Regions from separate parts of the Shewanella psychrophila genome, predicted to be linked through region 1. Evidence: riboswitches for the same ligand, from Rfam matches in the RefSeq annotation. Region 1 holds a riboswitch; the other holds the start of a gene.

Evidence for each region. Region 1 has a riboswitch for cobalamin ahead of sps_RS23565 (ABC transporter ATP-binding protein). Riboswitches for the same ligand answer to the same signal wherever they lie in the genome.
Region 2: linked by a shared signal. The riboswitch ahead of sps_RS22070 (TonB-dependent receptor) and the one ahead of sps_RS23565 (ABC transporter ATP-binding protein) in region 1 are both predicted to bind cobalamin.

Annotation. Positions count from the first base shown of each region.
Region 1 is NZ_CP014782.1:5,401,023-5,412,691, forward strand. It holds gene sps_RS23540 (cobyric acid synthase) at 1-997, opposite strand, end outside; gene cobU (bifunctional adenosylcobinamide kinase/adenosylcobinamide-phosphate guanylyltransferase) at 1,293-1,847, opposite strand; gene sps_RS23550 (adenosylcobinamide-GDP ribazoletransferase) at 1,930-2,703, opposite strand; gene cobT (nicotinate-nucleotide--dimethylbenzimidazole phosphoribosyltransferase) at 2,884-3,912, opposite strand; gene sps_RS23560 (FecCD family ABC transporter permease) at 4,064-5,146, opposite strand; gene sps_RS23565 (ABC transporter ATP-binding protein) at 5,214-6,140, opposite strand; cobalamin riboswitch at 6,172-6,413, opposite strand; gene sps_RS23570 (histidine phosphatase family protein) at 6,610-7,269, opposite strand; gene sps_RS23575 (sodium:solute symporter family transporter) at 7,394-10,216, opposite strand; gene sps_RS28595 (hypothetical protein) at 10,213-10,353, opposite strand; gene sps_RS28600 (hypothetical protein) at 10,350-10,490, opposite strand; gene sps_RS28605 (hypothetical protein) at 10,487-10,627, opposite strand; gene metH (methionine synthase) at 11,177-11,669, shown strand, end outside.
Region 2 is NZ_CP014782.1:5,085,713-5,097,381, reverse strand. It holds gene sps_RS22105 (pepsin-like aspartyl protease) at 1-559, opposite strand, end outside; gene sps_RS22100 (FAD-dependent monooxygenase) at 1,227-2,336, shown strand; gene sps_RS29165 (hypothetical protein) at 2,495-2,839, shown strand; gene sps_RS29160 (hypothetical protein) at 2,827-3,006, shown strand; gene sps_RS29155 (amidohydrolase family protein) at 3,006-3,218, shown strand; gene azu (azurin) at 3,360-3,773, opposite strand; gene sps_RS22085 (DUF805 domain-containing protein) at 4,180-4,527, shown strand; gene sps_RS22080 (M56 family metallopeptidase) at 4,772-6,064, opposite strand; gene sps_RS22075 (BlaI/MecI/CopY family transcriptional regulator) at 6,057-6,512, opposite strand; cobalamin riboswitch at 6,994-7,232, shown strand; gene sps_RS22070 (TonB-dependent receptor) at 7,360-9,396, shown strand; gene sps_RS22065 (arylesterase) at 9,674-10,285, shown strand; gene sps_RS22060 (HDOD domain-containing protein) at 10,586-11,314, shown strand; gene sps_RS22055 (LysR family transcriptional regulator) at 11,480-11,669, opposite strand, start outside.

The DNA.
Region 1 (11,669 bases):
CGGGCAATATGATGAGATCCGCTTGTGGCAGCACACCAAACTCAGATTGACTCTCTGCTTGGGTCTGCAGTGATACATAATTAAATTCAACATGAGGATTGAGCCGCAGAGGATCGAAATCAGTGTGATTGCTGATCCGCGGGAAGACGAGTACCAAGACCTTGATTCGAGTCTGAGCCGACTTACTTGGCGCCGGTGTCAGCGCATCCTCGGCGTCCAGGTGCAGATCATGCAGATAGGGGAGCACGCCGAGAACGGGCTTACTGGTGTAGGCTTCTAGCCAGTCTAGCCCCGATTGCAGCAGGGCTATATCGCCTCGAAAACGGTTAATGACGAAGCCTTTAATTCTGGCCTGCTCGGTATCAGATAATAACGCTAAGGTGCCCACCAAATGTGCAAATACGCCACCTTTATCGATATCGGCAATGATGATAACGGGACAATCTACCGCTTCGGCAAAACCCATGTTGGCAATATCACCTTCCCTCAAGTTAATCTCTGCCGGACTCCCCGCCCCTTCAACCATCACCAGCTCATAGGTATCGGTTAAACGTGAAAACGAATCTAACACGGCTGACATGGCTTTAACTCGATAACCTTGCTGGTGCTCATCCCCACTTCCATCATCTTGCTCTTTATACAAGCCGAAGAAGGTCTTAGCCTCCATCAGATCCAACGCCTGCCCCTGGACTATCACCTGAGCGCCAGTATCTGAGCTGGGTTTAAGCAAGATAGGATTGAAGTCTGTATGCAAGGGCAAACCACAGGCCACCGCCTGTAGCGCCTGGGCACGGCCAATCTCACCACCATCGGCTGTTACCGCGCTATTGAGTGCCATATTCTGTGGTTTAAAGGGAGCTACACGCCTGCCCTGGCGAGAGAATAAGCGACACAGGCCAGCGACTAAGGTGCTCTTACCCGCATCGGAAGTGGTTCCCTGCACCATAAGCACACGGGCTGCGCCCATCTTTGGATCAATAATGTTATTAGAGTTCATCTTATTCTTTATATTTCGTATGAAGTCACAGACTTTAAGGTTTTTAGAAGCAATGAATACTGAGAAGCATGAAGGATACTAGCCTTCTTAGCCTCTAACCTTGCTTGCTTTATCTTAATCTACTGGCTAACAGATTCGATTCCGGCCACAAGCATGCCGGAATGACGAATGAAGAGAGCCTTCAAGCTCTACTCTTAAAGCATATAGCTTTATTACACATTCTTGAGTCTTCAATCTTTCTTTTTAAGCTTAATGCTTATAGCTTTCATAGCACTTACTTAAGCTTCCTTAGCTTCTACCCCTTCAATCTCATGGGGATTCCAGCTATTACTTTAGTCACAGTATCCGCAATCGCTGCAATATCCTGATGCAGCCAGCCCGCTTCATCGACAAAGCGGCGATTAATCTCGCCAAGAGGTACTATGCCGCAACCGACTTCATTGCTGACTAGATAAATCTCACCGGGTAATTCGGTTAATGCCGAGAGTAAAGCTTGCTTCTCGGCGCTCCACTTGCGATCGCAATCGGTAAATACCGTCGGAGAGTCTTCGAGCATCAAATGATTAGTCAACCAGAGTGTCAAACAGTCGACCATGAGTACCCTATCCTTCCTGGCATATTCACTCAGGGTTTCCACCAGATTTAACGGAGTCTCGACGGTTACCCAATCCAGACTATCAGCCTCTCGGTCAGCTTTATGGCGAGTAATTCTGTCAGTCATCTCATCATCTAAGGCCTGAGCCGTCGCAATATAGACGCACTGATAACCATTTTCGCTGCATGTCTTTGCCGCCATAGCGGCATAACCCGTCTTACCACTGCGGGCCCCACCGAGTACCAGATGTATCATGTTATACCTCCTGAGATGCTTTTAGCTCCCATAACCGCGCATATAAAAACGCTTAGAGCAGACCAGATAAAATTCAGCTTTATCATGCCAGGCTGCCTAATAAGAGCATATAAAATACCAGCTCAGAGACTTGTTGAGCAGCCCCTAATGTGTCGCCGGTATATCCACCTATCTGCCTTCGAAAAAGTGTCACTAATATCCAGCGGAGCAGGAATAAACTTGCTGCTATCAGTATGGCTGACCCCAGGCCACTAAGCCATAAAGCCAGTACAGCTGTAACCAGTAATATGATCAGCTCATTAGCAGTTTGGTTTTGAGCCAATGGCTTGCTCTTGCTGCCCTCTCCTTCGCTAACATAAGTATCGGTGTAGATAATACTTGCGGCCAATACCCGGCTAAGACAGTGACCTAAAATCAGCGCAACAATGACAAATTCAGGATCATATAGCGCCAGTTCTAACAGCAACATGTACTTTAATATCATGGACAACAATAAGGTTACCGCACCATAGGTACCTATGCAGGAGTCTTTCATTATTTTCAGTTTATCGGCAACCCCCCAACCACCACCAAAACCATCGGCGGTATCGACCAGGCCGTCTTCATGAAAGGCCCCTGTCACGACGACACCCACTATCATAGCTAAAATGATGCTGATGGAAGTTGGCAGAACATGAAGACTGAGCTTATAGACCAATGCCGACATAGCCCCCACGAGTATCCCAATCAAACCGAAGTACCTACTGGCCTTATTAAGATTATCGGCATCAACCTTGACCCAAACTGGCATAGGGATACGGGTAAAGAAGCCCATAGCAATAAAAAACAGCGTCAGTTCTCTGCGTAACACATCCATAAATAATCCTTTAAAGAAACCTCAAAAAGCTAAGAAAGCTTTAAGCTGTCAGTCCCAAGACAGAGCTAAGAAAGTTTCGAGTTATAGCGCATAACTCATAGCCTGTAGCCTGTAGCCTGTAGCCTGTAGCCTGTAGCCTGTAGCTTAAAACTAAGACTCCTAGAAACTGAAACCTTGTTTTTAAATCTCTATTCCTGCATCGCTGAAGCTGGCCATCTCATTATAAAAACCAGCAGCGGCCTGGATCATCGTTAATGATAGGGCTGCACCAGTCCCTTCTCCCAACCTCATGCCTAACTTAAGTAAAGGCCGAGCCTGAAGATGGGACATCATCATGCAATGACCGCGTTCATCGGACTGATGACCGAAGATCATATAGTCACGCACATTTTCATTGATCTGCACCGCAACCATGGCAGCCGCAGTAGCGATGAAACCATCGACCACAATTAGCATTTTTCTTTCTGCGGCGGCTAACATGGCACCTGTCATCTGTACGATCTCAAAGCCACCTAAACAAGCCAGAATATTCATAGGGCTAGTCAATTCAGGCCTATGCAGACGCAGGGCTTGCTCAACCAAGAGCTGCTTTCTCTTGAGGGTGGCGGCATCTATACCTGTGCCCCGACCGACACACTCCCCCCCCTCCATATTCATGATGCTAGCCATGATTGCCGCCGCCGATGAAGTATTACCTATACCCATCTCGCCTAAGGCAATTAAATTTGTCCCCTGCTGGTGATGATATTCGATTCGCTCACGGGCCATCTCGAAGCCTTGCTTGACCGCACCTATGGTCATAGCTGGCTGTTTGTGAATTGGGTTTGTTCCCGCACCTAATCTCTGATCGATAATGCCCTCAACACCTTCGAGTGGTTGTAATATCCCACAGTCTATTACTTCTAACTCTAAACCTACCTGGCGACAGAAGACATTGATTGCGGCGCCACCTTTGATGAAGTTCATTACCATCTGAGTGGTCACATCGCTGGGGGCTATCGACACCCCGGATGCAGCTATGCCGTGATCGGCAGCAAAAACCAGTAATTTAGGCTTGATGATTTCAGGCTTATCTTTATCTAAAATTTGAGCCAACTGCATGGCAAGATTTTCCAGTTCACCCAGAGCACCTAGGGGTTTGGTCTTATTGTCGATCTTCTGCTGGATTTCTTCATCGAACTCATGACTCACCGGACTAATATCAAACATTATTTACACCCTGTTTATTTTTGTTTTTCTATATAAAACTAAGACAGCGTCGAGTTATAGCTCGTAGCTCGTAGCTCGTAGCTCGTAGCTCGTAGCTTGTAGCTTGTAGCTTGAAACCTTCGCGGCTAAAGCCGCTCCTACACAAAGAGTTTTATTTCCTACTTCCCAAGATAAACAGGAAGAAGATGCTGCCTATCACAGCTGTAATTATGCCAACGGGGAGTTCTTGATGACTCAACATGGTCCGTGCTAAGACATCTATCCACACCATAAACAGTCCACCGACTAAGGCCGTAGTGATGAGCGGAAACTGACCGGGAAACAGCATTCTCACGGTATGAGGCACCATTAAACCGATAAAACCGATACCACCACAATTGGCGACAAGAATCGCGGTAATGATTGAGCAGAGTAGCAACATCTGCAGCCGTAAACGGCTCACATTTATACCTAGAGTATGAGCAGTTTCATCACCGGCTCGCATGGCCATTATCTGCCTCTTAAACAGCAAGATGACAAGGGTACAGCCGGTTACGATAATTAAAGGCGCAATTAATCCGCTCCAGCTGGCTTTCGAGAAACTTCCCAGGCTCCAAAACAACACAGATGCGGCCGCCTGAGGATCGGAGAAGTAGAGTAACAAGCTGGTTAGCGCACCGAACATAAAGGATATCGCCACGCCCGACAGCAACATGCGCTCTATCTGGCTACTCATATGTCGTCCACACAAAGCCAGTACCATAGCTACCGACAAACCGGCCCCAATGAAAGCACCTAGTGGCAATGTCATCCAGCTAAACCTTTCAAAAAAGCCAGAACTGGCAAACAGCCCTGAGCTAGCAAAAAGTCCTGAGCCAGTAAAGAGCGTCAGCACAATAACCGCGCCAAAAGATGCCCCAGAAGAGATACCGAACAAGTAAGGGTCAGCCAATGGATTACGCGTGACAGTTTGCAGAACACTACCAGCGATAGAAAGGCCGGCTCCGGCAATAAATGCCAATATGACTCGCGGAAATCTCAGCTCCATCACTATGCGCTCGGTAATGCTTGGGACATCGCCAATCCCAAATGCCTGATGTAAGACTACATCTAAGGTGTCCATAAAGGAGATGTTTGCGGCACCAAAGCTAGCGGCGAACATCAGACTCAGCAGAGATAATAAACTCAGAGAAAATAAAATCCACTTATGAGCAAATAGCTCATGCCTCACCAAGTCGACTTCACCGGTTTTCATTTCTCTGGTTTTCATTGCAATTGAACCTGTTTCCGGCATTTCTATAGCACCCGGGAGCTTAATACTTCTAGTCATGAGCTCCGCCCTCCAGATAAGCTGTGCTACTTTTATTACCCTGACTCTGTTCACGGCTCTTCTCATGACTATTTTCATGGCCTGGCTCGTAACCCTTGGCGTAACTTTTCTCGTAACCATAGTAATAACAGATCTGTGGATTACCATGTTGAGGATGGAACGTGACATGAGAACAGACACCGAAGACTTCGCCTATCGCATGTTCTGTCAGCACCTCTTTTGGCGAACCGTAGCTAATACACTTTCCTTCTTCCAGCAGAAGTAACCTGTCACACATGGCGCTAGCGAGATTAAGATCATGAATAGAGGTGATCACAGTGATGCCGATTGAGCGCAGCAGCTCCATAATCTGGATCTGATAACGAATATCTAAATGATTGGTCGGCTCATCGAGGATAAGCAATTTAGGTTGTTGCACTATGGCGCGAGCTATCAAGGCTCTTTGCTTTTCTCCCCCAGAGAGATGCTCATAGCTCTGCTTAGACTTGTGAGTTAAGCCGACTTTTTCCAGAGCATCGGATACCAAGACCCGATCGGCAGAGTTAGTGAATTCGAACGGCCCCTTATGGGGCGTCAAACCGATAGCCACCAGCTGCGCTGTGGTCAACTCGAAGTGATGAGGAGTGTCCTGCAGCACTACAGCGACTTCCCTGGCGAAGGCTTTAGAGGAAAGATGAGTGATCTCTTGGCCAAACAGCCGAATTTGGCCACTGTCAGGCTTGATATATCGATAGATGCAACGAAGTAAAGTCGACTTTCCTGCACCGTTTGGGCCGATAATGCCAAGCATCTCACCGCGCTTTATGGAAAAATTGATCTGCGACAAAATTGAGCGTGACTCGACCTGCCAGCATAGATCGCTTACATCCAAGGCAAGGTCAGGTGTGCTCTGTGAGGTTAAGCCTGAAATTGATGACATCTATGGCCCCCCCGAGTTACCCGCTCGAGTATTATCGCGACAAAATGAGGCAGGTATCCTGACTGGTGCTTTAAAGAAAGGTCTAGTTCTTTGGCTCTAGGCCTAGGAGCTTCTTTAAAATCACTCACAGTTGCGGGCACAGTTTGGGCAATCGATATGCTAATGCTAATGCTATAAACTAAAGCAATAAATTAAAGCTACTACATAAGCGACGAGCTATCGTCCCAATTCCCTTTTAAGTTTGAGTTAGCCACCAAGTAGTCTAATAAAAGTTAAACACCTAGATTCACTCTCAACACCTCATTTTGCGAACTTGCTAACAGCATTTCTGTAAAAAGGAATGTCATAACAAGCTCTAATGGCCGCTATTATGCCGATTTTACCCGTGTTGGCAAACCGTACCAGTGAGTGATCTCAATGATTATGCTCATAGAGCCAAAGATAAGCCATTGAGACTGAGTAAAAACGATTAGTCATTGCCCCAATGCAGCTTAGTGAAATGCCCTTGTGAAGAGGTAAACACAGATATCTTAACCACAGATGCATAAGCCAATGACAGTTGAGTATAAAAACCGGCCACCCCACACACGCCAAGGGCATTGGCCATCAAGTGTCTCATCACCCCGGCATGGGTGATCAAGAGTAGTGTTTGCCCAGAATATTGCTGCAAAATTGATTGCCATAGGGCATCAACCCTGAATTCAAACTCAAGCATGCTCTCCCCATTAGGCGGCGTAACAGCCCAAGGATTCTTCCAATAGCTTTCTATCATCTGAGAAGAGTGCTGATACAGGCTTTCTAAGGTCTCGCCATCCCAATCACCAAAGTTAATCTCCTTTAACCCTTCCTCCAGTTTTAATGGCACCCCATTTTTCAGATAGAGATTGAGTGAAAACTCACTGCAGCGACGCAGGGGGGATGAGAATAATTGATCGAACTCCACATCGTGACGCTCAACGAGGCGATCGATAGCGGCGGTCATCGATGTACGTCCCGTCTGACTCACAGCTACATCTGTATGCCCCCTGAGTATCTCTCCACCTTCGCATTCGCCATGACGGAGAAGATAAAAGACAGTAGTGCACTCAGCCTTACTCTCAATGCAGCTTTTGTTATCAGTATTTTTCAAAATAATTGATTCTCGTTAGGCATATTGGCTCCTTTACTGATTTCCCGTGTCTAAGTTCTATTTGCTGCTTTTGCTTCCTAGCATCGAGATTCTAATTTCTAGTATCTCGTTCCTAGAAAGAAGTCTAATTTTCAATATTTTGCGGGAATTGAATATGGTAACAGAGTCCATTGCCTAGGGATGTTTTGACATCGACTCCACCCTTGAGTTTCTGGGTCACTAAGTTATACACCAGATGGGTTCCCAGCCCACTGCCCCCCTGATTACGCTTAGTGGTGTAAAAAGGATCGAATAGGTTCTTCTCGCCATCTTCATCTAAACCTACACCATCGTCGCTGTAATTCATGAGTATTTTCCCCTCACTGGCAGATACCTCTATGGTCACAACACCTATCTGTTCAGGCTTAAATGCATGTAGCAAACTATTCATTATCAGGTTAGTGACCACTTGAGATAGAACACCAGGAAAAGTATTACAGCTGAGTTTATCCGGACATATTACCTGTATTTTATGGGGTACTTTCTTTAATGCAGGGCGCAGCGACATTAAGATCTCCTCAAGATACTCTTTAAGCCCGAAATCTCTAACCTGCTCACTGGATTGATCTACTGCGACCCGTTTAAAGCTCTGAATCAATTTAGATGCCCTGGCATTGTTCTTGAGAATAATGTCCATCGCCTCGGTGCAGGTTTGCATGAAACTTTTAAACTCCTCTTCACTCAGGTCACCAGTACCGAACATCTTCTTCAGTGCGATAACCTCATCATGTAAATGCGATGCCGCAGTCACACAGACACCGATTGGCGTATTGATCTCATGGGCTATACCGGCCACCATTTTGCCAAGCGATGCTTGCTTTTCGGTTTCAACCAGATGAGCCTGAGCGCTCTTTAGTTTATCTAAGGTCTCTTGTAGCTCGCGTGTTCTGTCATCAACTATGCCCTCCATCTGCTCTGAGTATCGTTTAGCTAACAACTCTTTCTCTTTAGAATAGTTAAGTTGCTGCCTTAACTGAGCCGGACTTATTTTTAACTGTGCCAGTAACTGACCGTAATAGCGCTCTAAGGTGCGGATCTCTTGTTCGGAATAAAGGTTAGATTGAGTCACCACCATATGAGCCACAGCCGCTCCGGTGATACCACTCAACTGCCTCTCTGTGGTTCGCTCCAGGTTCGCCAGCTCCTGTACATTGATAATATGAGCCTCACCGAGCTCAGCTTCAATCAGACAAGCTGCCATTTTTGTCTCGGCGTATTCAGGAGTCAGATACTGACTGAATATGCCCTTGAGTAATTTAAGCTTGGGCTCAATTTCAATATCTCTGGGTAAGGTATCCATAATGGCTTCATCTTCTGCCACACGCTCGGCCATCACATCCATAAACTCCGCATTATAACGCTTCTCCTCCCCAGACATCTTAGAGTACAGACTGCCTAATACCAGCGCCGAAATGTTCGCAGCCATGGACCAGAAAGCCCCATGGCTGACCTTATGCATCTCGGTTCCCAATAGATGCTCAGGATGTAGCCAACCAATTCCGAAGGGACCCGTTAACAAAATATCCGCATTGATCCAGCCACTCTTCATAATCGCAGGTAAAAGCAGACAATAGGCCCAGATACCAAAGCCTGCACACAGACCGGCAAATGCCCCCTTTGATGTGACTTGAGGCCAATATAAACCGGCAATAACCAAGGGCAGAAACTGCAACACGGCGCAGAATGAGATCATGCCCATGTTCACCAACATGTAGGACTCGCCCAAGTAAAGGTAAAACATCTGCCCAGCCCCCAGCACGATAAAAACAGCCAACCAGCGAGATTGCAGCAAATACTTCTTCAAGCGGCTGTCCGGCCTAAACCACTGAATGAGAGGCAAAACCAAGTGGTTACTGAACATGGTCGATAAGGTCATTCCCGACACCATGAGCATAGCCATAGAAGCAGAAAAACCACCGATGAACACGAATATGGTCAATAGTTCTTGCCCGGCTAACATAGGAATAGACAACATATAACTGTCTGCAGTTTCAGGTCCTAGCAGCAGCAAGCCTGCCGCCGCAATCGGGGTGACAAACAGGGTCATCAGGATTAGATAGATAGGCAGCCACCACTGCACTTTTTTGACATGATTAGGATCCGGATTCTCCACCACCATCACATGAAACTGGCGCGGCAATAACATAAAGGCTGTTCCGGCTAATATGAGGTAACTAAACCAAGTGACAAATGCGGGCTTCGACGACATCTTAGCCGCAGCCTCAGGCATCTTCTGCTCCAATTGAGCAAAGATATCTAGGGGAGAGTCGAACATCACGAAACAGATAAATACCCCGACGGTCAACATGGCCGCTAGCTTAACAAGGCCTTCGACCGCCAAAGCCAACATCATGCCAGGGTGTCGCTCGGTTGGATCCAGATGACGGATACCGAACACTATGGTAAACAGGGCGACACCCAGCCAAACCAGCCAAGCGATGGAGAGTTTAGCCTCGACTTGCAAACCCAAAAGCAAGTCGATAGACGTATTTATCGCCTTAAGTTGCAGGGCTAAATAAGGCACTATTCCGATCATGGCAACTAACGCGGCGAGCCCAGCCAGCGACACACTACGATTAAATCTGGCCGAGAGAAAATCGGCGATACTGGTCACCCTGTAGATCTGCTTAATCAGCAAGATACGTTGCATCAAGGGCCAGATAACTATCATCAACAAGGTCGGCCCCAGGTAAATAGATAGCATCAATATACTGGATCGAGTGGCGATACCGACACTGCCAAAGAAGGTCCAGCTAGTACAATATATGGCTAAGGACAGAGCATAAACTGCGGCACTGGTGGTGAGTTTTTGTGCTCTCTCGCTACCGGATTCGGCCCAGGCAGCAATCACATACAGCAAGCCCACATAAGCCAATATGATCAACAGCAGACTCGTCGCACTAATCATACTGCCACCTCGACTTTGAAAGTGAGAGCAGTACACGAGTCACTACCGCATTCAGCACTCGTCGCAGGAACGGCAATCACATACAGCAAGCCCACATAAGCCAATATGATCAACAGCAGACTCGTCGCACTAATCATACTGCCACCTCGACTTTGAAAGTGAGAGCAGTACACGAGTCACTACCGCATTCAGCACTCGTCGCAGGAACGGCAATCACATACAGCAAGCCCACATAAGCCAAAATGATCAGCAGCAGACTCGTAGCGCTAATCATACTGCCACCTCGACTTTGAAAGTGAGAGCAGTACACGAGTCACTACCGGATTCAGCACTCGTCTCAGGAGCAGCAATCACATACAGCAAGCCCACATAAGCCAATATGATCAACAGCAGACTCATCGCACTAATCATGTCACTACCTTGGCTTTTACATAAACCCCTTTATCTTGGATAATTGAAGGGGTTAGACCACAAAGCACAGGCTTTACCAACTTAACGAGAGGTAGGAGATTTGATTGAGGCTCCAATACATGTCTACACATCATCGACTAACCTACTTAGTCAAAGCATATAAAAATAAAATTAAAGACAGCCAAATCAGTGTGATGCTCAGCAACATGCTAGATAGGCTGAATACAATGTTGCTGGCGGCTGGCCATGAGACAATAAAAAACCACATTATTAGGGCCAACAGTCTGAAGGCTGCTTGATTATTATTTTTCCTCCACACCACACTTCTCCTGTAAAGAGCCTGTTTAAAGCATAGTTCAGACCTTAAAAGAGTGGAAAAATCATTCACAAATAAGTCAATATACAAGGCGATAGAATACACAATATGGCGACTCGACACAGATACGTGTCTGGTTTAGTATAGACGTCTATACGTATAAACATCCAAACGACACCACGCAGTGGTTTCAATAGAGATGCAGCGCAGATCTATTAAGGCAGGTAGAATTTATGGCCAGTGTCACCCTCAGTACCCAGAAATTAACTAAAGAGAAAGGTCAACAGCTCACCTTAAAATTGACCCGACAACTCGAACAAGGGATCCTCATTCTCGATGGCGCCATGGGCACCATGATCCAGGACCTTAAGTTAGAAGAGGAAGATTTTCGCGGCGAACAGTTCAAAGACTGGCATAAAGATGTAAAAGGCAACAACGACATGTTGGTGCTCACCCAAGCCGAAGCTATCAAGGGTATTCATAAACAATACCTGCTGGCTGGCGCCGATATTATCGAGACCAACACCTTCAACGCGACGCCCATCGCCATGGCTGACTACGACATGCAGGCGTTCTCGGCTCAGATAAACCTTGAGGGGGCCCGACTCGCCCGCGCTGCTGCCGATGAAGTTGAGCAAGAGACTGGTCGCAGCTGTTATGTAGCCGGTGTACTCGGCCCAACTAACCGCACCTGTTCTATTAGCCCGGACGTGAACGACCCTGGAT
Region 2 (11,669 bases), 320 kb from region 1:
GTTGATGGTATGCCAAGCCTAATATGCCATCGGCGTTAAGAAATGTTCCTTCCTGAGCGATAGAGGAGACAATGGCAACGGGGCAGCTGTCGAGTATGATAGGCTGATTTGATGTGGCAAGTGTTGCTAGCTGGCTACCATTATCGGTTTCTGTATCAAGTGAAGAGCCCTCAGCGGATAAAGAGCCCTCAGCAAGAGAAAAGTCGATGGCATCTTCACGAATACTCACTCGGGTACGTATGACAGGACCATCCCAACCTCCAGCGCCATAGAGGACCTCTTGAGCAAAGCTGGTGGCGATCAGGGCTGAATCATCTTCCTCCACATAATCACTGCTACTTATCACTAAGGTGCTGCTGCCAGTATCGAGGATAAGGTTCACGGGCTCTTTATTCGCGCCGATGCGTAGCTGAGCAGAGTAGCCACCCATGGCGTATACATTCGTAATCGGCACTTTGAGGGTACGAGATTGAACTGATTCTGGAGTGTTCTGCTGTTTTTGATTCAAGCTGTTTTGTGGTTTTTGTTTTGAGTAGTCTTGTTGAACGTCAGTGCTCATGGTGCTTCCCTGATTATTGTTATAATTATTCTTAAAGTTAAAGCTACAGTTACTCTTAATTTTTTAGTTTTCAGCTGTTTACCTCAGACTCAATCATGGGCTAAAAAGGCTGGTGATAGAGGCATGCTTTAATATGTTTAAAGCATAAGTACTTCATTAGCAATTGGTTTTTATTCCGCTTTGGCGAGCTGTCGTTGAGCAGATGCCGGCAAGGCAGTTGCAAGTTTGCTTTATGGTTATCGCCTGCAAATATTTATACTTGCAGGCTTTTAAGGCCTATTTGAATGGACTCATTCATGCTGCTAGCTTGTAGTTCGTGATGATTTTTGGCTGTTTAAATACACTGAAGAATGATTATTCTTAAACAGTGAAAAGCGATTCACATTCATATCCATATTTAAGGAAGTATCGATGACTCATAACAACAAGAAAAAACTCGGTCTGGGAATGGGCTGCGCATTAATTGTTAACCCTCACTTCATAAAAAATCCTTTTAATCAGCCGTTTAAATTAAGGTTGATTTTAATTGTGATCGATATAGTAGCTGCTTTAAAGAATCATAAAAATTACAAATGATTAAAATTAACATATTATCATGTTAATTTTTGACACAGTCAGTGAATAATATCTAATGCAATCAATTGGGTTAAAGTAAAAGGAAAGGGTAATGGGAAAAAAAGATCTAAAGGTAGCGGTTGTAGGTGCGGGACTTAATGGGCTTGCGCTTGCTTTATCCTTAAGAATGTTTGGCATTGAAGCCACTGTTTATGAACAAGCGGACAAACCGAGAGCCGATGGGACTGGTATTATCATGTGGCCAGAAGGCATGCAAATTTTAGCTGCACTCACCGACGCCGAAAAAATAAAACAGGCGGGTAACAGTGTTGATATTGTTACCACATTAACAGCAACATCAGACATGATTAATCAACTGTCAATACAAGCGGCAGACGCTACAGTGAATGCACCTATCGGTCTATTTCACCGACGCGAACTCTATCAACTTTTATTAGATGCTTACGGTGAAGACAATATTCAAACGGGTCAACACTGTAATGTCGACAACAGTGTGATCATGATGAATGGTGAACCATTGATTGCAGATGTGATCGTTGGTGCTGACGGGTTATTCTCGCAAGTACGCCAATTTGTCGCGCCAGAAGTGAATATTCGCCAACCGGGTGTTTATTGCTGCCGTGGGACTGTTGATTTTGATACACCAGAAATCAGTGATGATGAATGTTATGTCTTTGCAGGCATGCAATCACGCATCGTGACTTATACTTATGACCGCGATAATCATTCTAAATACTGGTTTGCAGCATGTCCTGTTGCTGAAGGTGAAACACTAGATAAAAATAGTATCTTGGACAAGTTTGCGCACTATTCACCATTTCTACTTAAGATGATAAAAAATACGCCAGAGTCACAGATCTTGCCATCACCTTTAGCGGATGTTGCACCTTTTTCACAATGGAGCCGAGACAATGCTGTACTACTCGGCGATTCATGTTGTGCGGTGTTACCGACCATGGGCATAGGTTTTAGCTTAGGCATTGAAAATGCTTATATTCTTGCGCAGAGCCTTGCTGCTAACTTTAATCACATTCCAAATGCACTACAACGTTATCAACAGCGAGCACAACAGCGTTCACACGATTTACAAAACATCACTCATCGATTAAGCCAACTGACTTATACCGAAGCCTTTAATCCCACTGAAGTACAAGCGTTATACCAACAATTTATAACGGTAAATAGCTGTTCAGCGTTTTAAAACGAATAGAAAAATGCCTATTGAAGTACAAATTCGATAGGCTCTCTTTTCTAAAATCTGACTATTTTTCAATTTAGTCATATTACCGCAAACATTACATTTATAGATGCTACTAAAAAATAATTACAGTTTATGCTTTATTACTTGGTGCACCGTTATTGGCGGCATCTTTTACGGTTATCTATGCCGGAGAGCTGTTAATCGTTCCTGATAATAAGCCATTGAAAGAGCAGACGCTGGTGATCGCTGAAGACGGTAAGATAAGCCAAGTAAAAAAGGGCTATCTTGATCTTAAATCATTTGGCAGCGGTGTGGATTATATCGAGCTGAAAAATTGCTTCGTGATGCCGGGAATGATGGATATGCATGTGCATCTTCAAGGTGAGCTTTGGTCTAAGAATGACACTGAAAAGTTGCGTATGTCAGATGCCGATGTGGCGATACGCAGTGCTCACTTTGGCAAGTTAACGCTATTGGCAGCTTTTACACAGTGCGGGATTTAGGCGCTAAGCCTGAGCTGATATACGCCCTGCGTGATGGCATAGCAAAAGGCTGGGGCGTGGATATGACCGATAATTTCAAGGCCGTGTATAAAGCTGGGGTGATAATTGCCTATGGCACGGACAGCGCGTATCCCAACATGGCACCAATGCCCGTGAAGCAGTATTGATGCATCAGGCGGGTATGAGCAATGCTGATATATTAAAATCGGCCACGGTCAATGGCGTGGACTTGATAGATATGTCAGATAAGCTAGGCACGCTTGAGGTGGGTAAGTATGCCGATATTATCGCCACAGATACCAGCCTGCTGAAACAGATAGAAGCGCTATTGGATGTGGATTTTGTGATGAAAGGCGGTAAGGTTTATAAGAATAAATAAGAACCTTCAGCGGTTTGTTGAAATGAGCTTTTGGAGGTAATAACAGAGCTTGCAGGCAGTTAAAAAGAAGAGTGGTAAGCTGTAAGTGATAAGTAAAAGCGGAGGGCTAATACAGACTTACAGCTTACAGCTTACAGCTTATTATTTAATAATAAAGCTGCCCTGCATGATTGCCCAGTGTCCTGGGAATGAGCAGAAAAATTTGTAGGCTTCAGAAGCACTCATGCCTTCGGTGCTGAAGGTGACGCTGCTTGAGCTACCGCCGCCAACAACATCAGTGTGAGCGATAACACGAGTGTCGCCGTCTTTAACATAGTTTTTATCTACGCCTGCGCCCATGCCATCGTTGGCTACCGCTTGCATATCTGCAGCCTTGGTTAGCACCCAGTTGTGGCCCATGGCCGCTTTGGGTAGCTGACCTGAGTGAGTCAGTGTCAGGGTAACTTCTTTACAGCTTGCCGGAACGCTTAGCTCTTTGGTGTCGAATTGCATCGCGTCGTTAGCGCTAATCTTAAGTTCACATTCATTGGCATTGGCCATAGCACTAAACGACATACTGAATAGTGCACTGAAACCGAGTAAACCCACTGCGCTTATCGCCTTAAGGCGATTCATTGAGATTTTCATTTGAAATCCTTATTTTGATTATTAGTGTGCCATACCAATCGGTATTGGCCGCGGCGCTATCTTAATAAAAATGAATGTTAATGAGAATCGTTATTGGTTTTGTATCATGGCTTGTTAGTGATATCGAAGTCATGTCTATCAATTAAATAAAGGCTAAATCTAATAAATATTAATGGCTTATGTGGATGTTTGTGAAGAGGTCTGTTTTAGAAAATTTACAATTGAATGGCGATAAATATTCGCTTGGTGGCATCTTTTTAATAAAAAATGTTTTATTGTTATAAATGTTTTAAACGCGCAATGTAAATAACGGATTAAAAATACAAGGAAAGATATGGAATATTTTATTGGTGCATTAAAGAAATATGCAGATTTTACAGGTCGAGCTCGTCGCAAAGAATTTTGGATGTACATGCTGTTTTATTTTATTTTCTATACCCTTGCGGCGGTTATCGATATCACGTTAGGCACTATGATATTTTCAACTGTGCTGGCATTAGGTTTGTTGATACCGACGATCGCCATATCGGCTCGTCGCCTACATGATACCGGACGTTCAGGTTGGTGGCAGCTAATCGGTCTAGTACCGCTTATTGGTGCCATCGTTTTGTTGATCTTTTATGTACAGGACAGCATAGGCGAGAATGAATACGGTGCTAATCCTAAGGCTGTAGAAGCTTAATCGATGAGTAAAAGCATGGGGGCCAAGGCCTCCTTGTTTAACATGGAGGTATTTATCCATGATTGCAGGGATAGCGAAAGAGGGATTTGATCTGCGATTCACTTATAGTTAATAACTTTTCCTTTCTCGTCGGTTTGCTCCAGATACAGAAAAAGAGCTGCGCGGCCCCTTTTGAACACTTCACCCATCAGCCCAAGCTGAATGTCCGAGTAAGTTGATTTATTGCTTTGAACTACAGCTGTTATTAATTCGCTGTGACCTTGATGCGCTCAACATTGGCAGCGGGTTCATCAATAACAAAATCCAGCTGAACCTTAGAACCTTTAGCCCCTTTCTTAGACTTTTTATACACCCACTGCTTTAGGGCTTTTACTGCTGATTTATCGAATACACCTTTGGGTGATGACTTAATCACTTTAACGTTAGAGACCATACCTGACTTGCTGATATCGAACTTGAGCTGAACATAACCATTTTGATTCGCTTCAGCTGCTTCTTTTGGATATTTGGGCTCGACACGAGTCAGTGGATGAATACTGTGTGCCTGACTCTTAATGGCTTTGGTTGATTTTTCCGACGACTCTTTCGCTGATTCTTTCGAAGAGCTTTGATGATCGCCTGCCAGTACTTGCTGGTTGAGCATTAAGCTGGCAAGGCCTAGTCCAAGTGTCATTGCTATTATGGCTATGGTGCTCTTTCCATGTTGTTTTTTCATTTGTATGATCCTTTCCTTTAAGATGTTTTTATTTCCATAGTGCGTATGTAGCATGCCCATTTGAGCGTGCTGAGAGTAGGCCAATAGCGCATGGCTATAGGCAATTTTTTCATCGGTATTCATCGATGAGGTGATTTGAGCATCACAGGCGAGTTCTTGATCGTCACGAAAGCGGCGATAGGCTAGCCAGCAAAGTGGATTGAACCAGAAGATGGCGAGCAGACCATAAGCAAGCAAATTAGTGATGATGTCCCCGCGTTCATGATGAAACTGCTCGTGATCCAACACGGCTTGCTGTTGCTTGGCGGTGAGCTTATGGAAATCAGCCGGTACTATGATCATCGGCTTAATCACGCCTGTTAGCATGGGGGAGGTGATTTCTGGGCTCTGTAAGATGGGTAAAGTGTCGGCTAAAATCGGCGTATGATTTTTTAAATCGCAATTCTGGGTGTGAGCATAAGGTTTACTCTTGCTCAGCAACTTATTTAAGTAACGTCGTTGCAGTAGTAATAGCGCTGCCATCACAGTCATTCCAGACAACCACAAAGCGGCGACTAAAGGAATCGGAATAAGGCTTTCACTGTTTTTAACTGCGAGTGAGGCCAGCACTCTGTAGTGTTCAAAAGTGTCCAGCTTAGATTCTGCCAACAAGTTAGGCACAAATTGCAATATTAGAGAGCCAAGCAGCATTAATGGGATAGCCAGCCATAAACTATACATGTGGTGAGCACCGAGCTGCTTCAGCAGTGGCTTATGAAAAAGCAGAATGAACGCGCAGACTAAGCTTATGAGTATGCTCTGCTGTATGAGCCAGTTAATCATGATTAGTTTCCTTTGTTTGAGGACTGCTTGTTTGAGAGTCGCTACTTAATTTATCTTTGTTCAAACTGTTCTCTTTCGGGTCCTCTTCTTGCCAGTTGTCTATCAAGGCTCTCAACTCTGCAACATCTTCAGCACTGAGCTTATTCTCTTTGGCAAAGCCGGCAACCAGAGGGGCTACACGACCAGAAAACATTCTTTCTACGAAAGACTGACTCTCTTTAATCTGATATTCACTTTGATTGATTAATGGTGAGTAGAGATAGCTGCGGCCCTTTTTTTGAAACCCGATCGCCTGTTTTTTTACTAATCGGTTTAGCAGGGTTTTGACTGTTTTTTCGTGCCATTCGTTAGAAACTGCTAATTTATCCACCACTTCATTGGAGCTTATGGGGGACGACTCCCATAGGATATTGAGTACGGCAAGTTCTGAATTACTGATCTCTTTCATCGGCTATTCCCATTGTCAAAGTGTGTACTTATTACTTTTTATTGAATGTATTTTATGGATTACAAATGTAATCACTAGAAGTAAGATTACACTTGTAATCTTACTTGGCAAGTCATTTTGTTGATTAATTGATGCAAAGGTTGTGAATTTGTTTTGTGTGGATGTTGGCTAGATTTCTTTGATTGCCAATCATAAGCTTGCATTATTTTTAAACAAATCGTTTTATTCCAAATTTTCCGGAGTAAAAGCCAAGAGAATAAAATTAGACTTTTAGGTAAGCAGAATGTCATCCAAAAGTTAGACATTTATACGTATAGACGTCTATAATGCGGCGGATCGTAACTCGGTGCTGAACAGGGAACCAATACTCGGTAGTTAAACTAGGTACAGAACTGGCTACAAAAACTGAGTGCGTTCTTGGAACGAATTAACAATATTTTAGTCAATCTTTTGTGGTGCCTAAACCTATTTAAATGCGTTGAAACCTAGCTGTTTGCTGAGGCTTTCGACACTCAAGGTAAGGGATAATCGGGAAGTCAGTGAGAATCTGACACTGCCCCCGCAACGGTAAAAGGTAAGAGTCAGGCGCGTCTATCTAACTCTCTAGCGGTATGGAGAGACAGAAGGGAGCGTAAAAATATCCTGAATTCGCGCAATGTCGTTTTTGAAACGTCATAGCAGAGCCTAAGTCCGGAGACCGGCCCATTAGATGATTTTGAGATTTCGGCGGGCAGATCTCAAGATGCGGCTTATGCACTGCAGCTTATGCCCTATGGGATTAAAGCCGAACTGCCTAATTATGTCGTGACATTTTTGCCCCGTTTTCCTTTTAGGAGTTAAAGGTAAAATGGGTATATTCTCATATAAAGAGTCATATAATGATTCAAACAAACTTTCAAAAATAGCCATGCTAATCAGCAGTGTACTTACTCTGTCAGTTGTCTCATCGAGCGCTATGGCGGCCGAAGCTGCTAATACTGGTGAAAGCCAGGCAAACAGTGTCGATGAAGTGATCACTGTGATTGGCCGTAGCGAAAACACCCCTCTGAATATCGCGGCCAATGTGAATATTATCGATTCTGCTCAGATAGAGATGAGCGGCGCGACCACGCTAACTGAAGTGTTACGTGGTCAGAGCGGCATTCAAATTTCAGATTCAAATTCTAATGCTGTATTCGCCATGCGTGGCTTTTCTGGAAGCCAGGCTGCTAACAACACGTTGATCTTGGTAGATGGTCGCCGTTTGAATAATATCGATATAGCGGCGCCTAGCATCAATGCTATTCCACTCAATCAGATCGATCGCGTTGAGATTTTATCCGGTAGTGCAGGCGTACTGTACGGCGATCAAGCTGTCGGTGGTGTGATTAACATTATCACTAAGGCACCAACGGGTTCGGGTGGCGGCATTCAGTTATCTGGTGGCAGTTTCAATACCTATGAAGGTAAGGCCGATGTCTCTGGTGCAATTAATGATACATGGCGTTACTACGCGGCTGCGAGTTATAATCAAGGTGATAACTATCGTGACCATAATGCCAATAAGACCTCATCTGTTTTAGGCCGTCTGCAATATGAAGATGGGCCACAAGACTTTTTCGTTGAAGCCAGCTACTACGATAACGATCGTGAGTTAGCAGGGGCATTGACTAAAGATCAAATTAAAGAAAACCCACGTCAATCTAATGCAACACAGCCGGGTGCATATGATGCTTATATGCATGAGATGACAACGGCTGCACGTAGTGGATATACGTATCAGTTAAATGATGAATGGTCTCTCGGTGCTGATGTTAATTATTCAGACACCCTTATCACAGGTTTAAATGAGTGGGGGTCATCGAGAAAAGACACACGTTCACTATTAGAGTTTACACCTAAGGCTGTGGCGAATATTACAACAGATAAGGGGGATTTGAAAATCATTACCGGTATCGATCTGAGTCGCGGCGAATCAGAATTTGGTAGCGGGCGTGGTAATGTGCAGAAGCAGGCCAGTGCCTATGTGCAAGCGACAGTCCCTTTGTCGGAAAGCTTTAGTTATGTGGTCGGTGGTCGCTATGCTGAAGCGAATGATGAACTGGTTGATCCTAATGCATATCCAGAAGGAATAAAGCTAGATCAAGATGCCCATGCCTTCGAGTTAGGGTTGAATTATCGTCCAACAGCGACACAGAGACTGTATGTTCGTGCAGATGATAACTTTCGTTTCGCTAAGGTCGATGAGCAAGCTTATACACCTGCCAATGTTATTGGGCTTAAGCCTCAGACGGGGCGTTCATACGAAGCCGGTTGGGACTGGGCACCTGAGTCGCACACATTACGTTTGAGTGCTTACCGCTTAGATCTTGAAGATGAAATCGTATTCGATCCAAGTGCCGATACCCCTACAGGTGGAAGCTTTCCAGGTGCAAACGTCAATGCCGATGCGTCACGCCGCTACGGTGTGAGTGCCGACTGGGACTGGCAGTTAACCGATAAGGTACAATTGGGGGCCGAATATAACTATATCGATGCCGAATTTACCGATGGCCTCAACGAAGGTAAGCAACTATCTTGGGTGGCCGAACACACTGGGCGTGGCTACTTTAGTATCGATGCTAACCAAAACTGGCAGGTATTTACCGAAGTGGTTTATACCGGTGAGCGTTTTATCGAAGGTGATAATAGTAATACCGATGAGAAGTTGGAGGCATACTGGCTGACTAACCTGGCAGTTAACTATACTAAGGATGCTTGGCTTGCTAGCTTTCGCGTCGATAACTTGTTTGATGAACAGTATGTCAGTGCTGGTTATTACAGCAATTCTGCCGGTGTTAGTTACAACGGTTATTATGCCGGTACAGGCCGCGCACTTCGCCTCACTGGAAGCTATAGGTTTTAATGAAGGGGCTAGTTATTAGGAGCCAACACCTAGGAATAAGTGCCTAGGATCAAGTCCTTAAGACAAAGCATCAAGGAGTAATCAGCTAGGGGCAATTGCGCGTTGCTGATTACTCGTTCCCTGTTCCATTTTCCTTTCTTTCTATTCTCGAACCTAGTTTCTCGCAACTTGATGCTTTGCTTAGCTTTCTTAAGCTCGCTACATTCCTATCCCTTATCTCTTGTGCCTAGCTTTTTTATGCCCCATGCTAAGCTGAATCAATTAATTCTGTCTTCTGATGGCTAAGAGCATGATTATCCGCTTCATTGTATTTGTATTATGTGTGTTCATATCTGCTTGTTCAGGCCCTAAACTTGAACCGCTTGCGGCGAGTGCCGAAATTATGGCCTTTGGCGATAGTCTTACCTATGGCAAGGGAGCGAGTGATGGTGGTGATTATCCAGCGGTACTGGCGGAACTGACTGGCCTGAGGGTGAGCAATGCCGGTGTTTCAGGAGAGACGACCTCACAAGGCTTGAACAGGCTAGGAGAGCTACTTGTTCGAGAGACGCCTGACTTATTGATTTTACTCGAAGGTGGCAACGACTTTCTGCGTAATCAAGCTACAGCCAAGACCAAAGCTAACTTGGCGCAGATGATCGAGCTAGCTCAAGCTAAGTCGATTCCGGTAGTGTTAATTGCAGTGCCTCAGAAGGGGATTTTTTTGTCATCGGCAGCCCTCTATTCGGAGTTAGCCGAGACATATGATGTTATGCTTATCGAAGAGGCGTTAACGGATTTGCTTAAAACTCGGTCAATGAAATCTGATACGATTCATCTTAATGATGCTGGCTACCGCGCTTTAGCTGAAACGATTTATCAGCGACTAGAAAAGGCCGGCGCGATATAATGCATCGAATATGTGCTATTAATATGTGCAATCAAGGTAATGAAGTTATGAAATGTGTAATAAAGAGATCGATAACTTCAGGCTTTAGGTGGAATTTGGCTTATTTATGAAATGGTTGATAACGCTCTGATAGAGCTTGAACTTAGTGATTTTCTCTCGGTTATCAGACCTTGGGCAGATAATTACAGTTAAAGTATTCATTTAGGTGAAATCAACTTGACCCTAGTGGTCTTTTTATGGGTAAATTCCCTGATAACAATTGGTGTCGCGCCAAAATAATAATGTAGGTTAAAACTCCCCATGACAGATCTTGAGCATCAGGTATTCACTCAAGTACGCGCAATTATTAGTAATGAAGAGCAGGTGATTGGTCGCCGCGGAATATTGATCCCATTAAAGAAAGCGATTATCGCCGATGGTGATATCCGCAATGTCATCGACATTGTCTCTTCAGATCCTGCTTTAGCAGCTCATATGCTTTGGCGCAGCAATTCGGCGATTAGTGGTGCAGGTGTTACGACTAAGAACCGCTCACTGAAAGATGCCCTAGTTCGATTAGGCCAGGTGAATATTTATCGATATGCCTTCACCTTCTACTTGAAGGAGCGTCTCGATGAATTGCCTCAGCCATACAAAAAGCTAGTGCAAGGTTATTGGTCATTGACTGAAAGCATTGCTACCGATGCCGTTGATAGTTTGCACCATATGGAAGGGGTGGATATCAACCCGGATGAAGTACAGACTTTAGCGCTATTTAGCGTGTTCGGTGAGATCATTGCCTTGACTGCATTTGCCTTCTTAAATGCCGAGTCAGAAGAGTCGTTCCCTTTGAGCATCATCAAGTCGCTTATCGATAATCAGAAACAGACCTTGACCATAGAAGCGTTTGAATCTTTGGGTTTAGATGAAGAGCTTAAAGATGAGTTTATGGTTGCCCATAATTTGCGTCAGACTCGCGATGCTAACTCGCCAGGTTTAGTGCTCAGACGTGTGCTTTCGATGAGAAATCAGCTGTTGAAGCCCTTGTAAAAAGTTTTAAGCTGTAAGTTTAGAGCTGTAAATAAAAGAAAAGCTAGAGTCTAATTTTAGAGTCTAGCTTTTTTAGTTTTTTAATTTAGATTTTACTTACCACTTACCACTTACCACTTACCACTTACCACTTACCACTTACCACTTACCACTTACCACTCGCTTTTAATTCAACTTATGCTGTTTCGCTAGTCCTTCTTTGGCTACCAGCTTTAACCACTGTTGCGCCATTCGTGCGCTGGAGCTGTCTTTTCGATAGGCGCCGAAGAGTGGGCGCTTTAATCCTTCTGGACCTAGCTTGATTGCGGTTAGGTTCAGCCCGTAAGACTCACTGATTGACCAGGTCGGCAAGGCC